2 regions of the Thioalkalivibrio sp. ALE20 genome follow, and region 1 is predicted to be linked to the other one. Evidence: predicted binding sites of a transcription regulator. Region 1 holds the regulator's gene; the other holds the start of a gene.
The links. Region 1 encodes sigma-54, which starts transcription at its own class of promoters, with help from an activator protein. Its sites were predicted from a motif close to TGGCANGNTNCNTGCTT; they were not measured.

Region 1 (2,143 bases):
CGTACGCGAGACCCTGGGCATCTGCCATCGCGCGTACATCCTCAGCGAGGGGCGCCTGCTGAGCGCGGGCACGCCGGACGAACTGCTGGCCGACACCCGCGTGCGCGAGGTCTACCTCGGCGAAAACTTCCGCCTGTGACACCGACCGCCGCACCCGGGCGGTGCACAAGCCCGCAGCAAGGGATTACTATTCACTTATGGTGACCAACGCCTTTCCCAACTCATGCTGAAGCCCGGGCTGAATCTGCAGCTCGGTCAGACGCTGACCATGACGCCGCAGCTGCAGCAGGCCATCCGGCTGCTGCAGCTGTCCACGCTGGAGCTCCAGGCCGAGATCCAGCAGGCGCTGGAAAGCAATCCCATGCTGGAACAGGCCGAGGATGACGAACTCGGTGCCGACGCGGGGGACACCGACAGCGACGCGAACACCGACGACGGCGAGAGCGGCAGCGACACCGCCGGCACCGGCGAAACGGTGGATGCCGGCGGCTCGGAGGACGTCATCCCCGACGAGCTGGTGACCGACAGCCGCTGGGAAGACATCTACGACGCCAGCGCCAGCCCGCGCGGTCTGGACGACCGCGACCCGCTGGAGAACACCTCGGACGACGACGGCGGCGGGCTGCAGGATCACCTGCTGTGGCAGCTGCATCTGTCGCACCTGACCCCGCGCGACCAGCGCATCGGCGCCGCCCTGATCGACACCATCAACGGCGACGGCTACCTCGAGGGCGACGTCGAGACCCTGGCCGAGACCATCAGCCGGAGTGAAGAACCCCCCGTCGACACCGACGAGGTCGAGGCCGTACGCCACTGGTTGCAGCACTGCGACCCGCTGGGGGTCGGTTCGCTGGATCTGCGCGAGTGCCTGGAGGTCCAGCTGGGCGAGCTGGCGCCGGACGCGCCCTCGCGCGAGGCGGCGCGCGCGCTTCTGGAACACGGCATGGACGCCCTTGCCCGGCGTGACTACAAGGCCCTGCAGCGCCAGAGCGGCGTACGCGATGGCGACGAACTGGCCGCGGCGCTGGACCTGATCCGCACGCTCAACCCGCGCCCCGGCGCCCAGATCAGCGAGACACCGCCGGAATACGTGGTCCCGGATGTCTACGTGCGTCATACCGACCGGGGCTGGCAGGTCGACCTGAATCCCGAGATCGCCCCGCGCATTCGCATCAACGACCTCTACGCCGGCATGGTCCGCCAGGTCTCCGATGCCCGCGACAGCGCCTTCATGCGCGATCAGCTGCAGGAGGCGCGATGGTTCATCAAGAGCCTGCACAGCCGCAACGACACCCTGCTGCGCGTGGCGCGCGCGATCGTCGAACGCCAGCAGGGGTTCCTGGAACACGGCGAGGTGGCGATGCAGCCGCTGATCCTGCGCGACATCGCCGAAGCCCTGGAGATGCACGAGTCCACGATCTCGCGGGTGACCACGCAGAAATACATGCACACCCCCCGCGGGGTGTTCGAATTCAAGTATTTCTTCTCCAGTCACGTGGGCACCAGTGACGGCGGGGAATGCTCCGCGACCGCGATTCGTGCCATGATCCGCGAACTCATCGAAGAGGAAACGCCGGGCAAACCGCTCAGCGATTCCCGCCTCGCCCAGATCCTGGCGGATCGGGGCATCAACGTGGCCCGGCGTACCGTGGCCAAATACCGGGAGGGCATGAACCTGCCATCCTCCAGCGAGCGCCGCCAGATGGCCGCCATGCCGACCGGAAGCAAACCGAAAGGAGCCTGACCCATGCAGATCAATCTCACCGGACACCACGTCGACATCACCGACGCCCTGCGCGACTACGTCAACGAGAAATTCCAGAAGCTGGAACGCCACTTCGACAAGGTGATCGACGTGCACGTGGTGCTGAACCACGAGAAGACGCAGAAGCTGCACAACAAGGCGGAAGCGAATCTGCAGGTCAGCGGCAACCACATCCACGCCGAGGCCAGCCACGATGACATGTACGCCGCCATCGACGGCCTGATCGACAAGGTCGACCGCCAGCTGATCAAGCACAAGGAGAAGGTCAAGGATCATCATCGCGCCGAGGGCGCCCAGCGCAACCGCGAACAACCCGAGTAAGCCGATGAATCCGGCCGAGCTCATCACCCCGGAGCGCATCGGACTGGAAACCGACTG
Region 2 (2,143 bases), on a different contig from region 1:
GCTGGTTGTTCGGTTCGATGATTCCATGCCGCCACAGTATAGGGCTTCGAGGCAACCTTGCGGAAGTCCGCAGCCTGCAAAGGGGCGGCAAGCGCCGGCCACCCGCCCCGGCCGGGCCGGCAACCGTTCGCCCCCGGCAACCACCGACATCTCAGGCGGTCTTGTTGATCTGTTCCAGGACCGCACTGGCCAGTTCGTCCGGGTTGAACTTGGAGAGGAACGCATCCGCACCGGCCCGACGCACCATGTCGGTATTGAATTCGCCGCTGAGCGAGGAATGCAGCAGCACCCGCAGCGGTCGCAGGCCCTCGTTCTCGCGGATCTTTGCCGTCAGGGTGTAACCATCCATGCGCGGCATTTCGATATCCGAGATCACCAGCTCGACCGTGTCGTGGATCGGACCCTCGGCGGCTTTCTCCTCCAGGTAATCCAGGGCTTCACGCCCGTCCTTGCACAGCACGTAGGGCCACTCGAGCCCCTGGATGGCGCTTTCGATCTGGCGGCGAGCCACCACCGAGTCGTCGGCGATGACGATTTCCCGACGCTCGGGTGTCTGCTCGGCCACTGCGGAACGCACGCTTTCCGACACCTCGGTGGGCAACGGATTGACCAGCGACAGCACGCGCTCCACGTCGATGATCTCCACCAGCTTGTTGTCGAGTTCGGTGACCGCCACCAGAAACGACTCGCGCCCCGTGCCGCGCGGCGGCGACTTCACCTGGTCCCAGTTGACGTTCACGATGCGATCCACCGCCGATACCATGAAGCCCTGCACCGAGCGATTGAACTCCGTCACCACGACCTTCTGCTGGCCGTCCGCCCCGGCCCGCGTCGACTGCATGCCCATCGCCCGCGCCAGATCGATGATCGGCACGGTCTTGTCGCGCAGGGTGGTGACCCCCCGCACCACCCCGGCGGACCCGGGAATCTGGCGCAACTGCGGCAGCGGAACCACCTCGCGCACCTTGAACACGTTGATCCCGAAGGTCTGCGTGCCGCCCAGATAGAACAGCAGAAGCTCCATCCGGTTCTGCCCGACCATCTGCGTGCGCTGGTTCACGTCGTCAATAAACTGACTCACGGTTCTCGCCCCCTGGGTTGTTCTCCCTGCTAACGGCCGCGCCGGCGGGAGCTTGAACCACGCATCGGACGCGCAGGACAGGCGCCGGATGCCATGGCACAGAATCTGCATGTATTCCGTCACGAAGACACAGGGTCAACGGTGACCGGACATGCACCTTTTCAAGTTACAGGCTTTGCTCCCGTACCGCAGCCCGGGCCGCAGCGGGGGTGCGCTTCTTCTGATGCTCGCGCTCCTCGCCCCGACCGCGCAAGCGGAGATCGAGCCGGTGCAGAACATTCGTGACAGCGCGGAACGGTTCCTGCACCAGCAGCTGGGGGACCACAACGGCGACGATGTGGAGGTGCAACTCGGTCATGTCGACGACCGCCTGCGCCTCAAGCGCTGCGAAGAACCCCTGGAGGCCTCGCTGCCGCCCGGCGGCCGCCCGAGGGGCAATACCGCGGTCAACATCCGCTGTCCCGGGCCGGTGACCTGGTCGGTGTACGTTCCGGCCACCGTGGAACGCCACGCCGAGGTGGTGGTGGCCCGCCGCAATCTGTCGCGCCAGCAGACCCTGGGGCCGGGCGATCTGCGCATGGAGCGCATCGAGACGTCGCGCCAGGCCAGCCATTATTTCGAGGACGCATCCGAGGTGGTCGGTCTGCAGACCCGCCGCGCGATTCGCCAGGGCCAGGTCATCGGCCAGCAGCACGTTAAGGAACGTCAGGTGATCCAGCGCGGCCAGCGCGTTACCATCCTCGCCAGCAGCGGCAGCGTCACTATCCGCATGCAGGGCGAAGCCCTGGAAGACGCCACGGCCGGCGACTGGATCCGCGTGCGCAACACCTCCTCCGGACGCGAGATCGAGGGCGAGGTCCAGCCATCGGGCACGGTTCGCGTCGCCCTGTAGTAAAATGTGACGGAAATCCCGCAACCGACCCTACAGTTTCGGGCATTCCGGCCGATACACGAGCCAGACCAGTCAAACGACAGGACAAAGTCATGGATATCAAAGGCCCCAACATCAATGGCCTGCGCCCCGACAGCCAGAACGGCGGGGTCCGCGGCCGTGACGACGAC

Region 2: flgA (flagellar basal body P-ring formation chaperone FlgA) is a predicted target of sigma-54. The motif match lies at 1,176-1,192, and genes of this name have one in related genera.

What each region holds. Positions count from the first base shown of each region.
Region 1 is NZ_KB906472.1:389,190-391,332, reverse strand. It holds gene lptB (LPS export ABC transporter ATP-binding protein) at 1-139, shown strand, start outside; gene F790_RS0105270 (RNA polymerase factor sigma-54) at 224-1,744, shown strand; gene hpf (ribosome hibernation-promoting factor, HPF/YfiA family) at 1,748-2,086, shown strand; gene F790_RS0105260 (PTS sugar transporter subunit IIA) at 2,091-2,143, shown strand, end outside.
Region 2 is NZ_KB906480.1:47,511-49,653, forward strand. It holds gene F790_RS0112095 (chemotaxis protein) at 152-1,081, opposite strand; gene flgA (flagellar basal body P-ring formation chaperone FlgA) at 1,305-1,973, shown strand; gene flgM (flagellar biosynthesis anti-sigma factor FlgM) at 2,066-2,143, shown strand, end outside.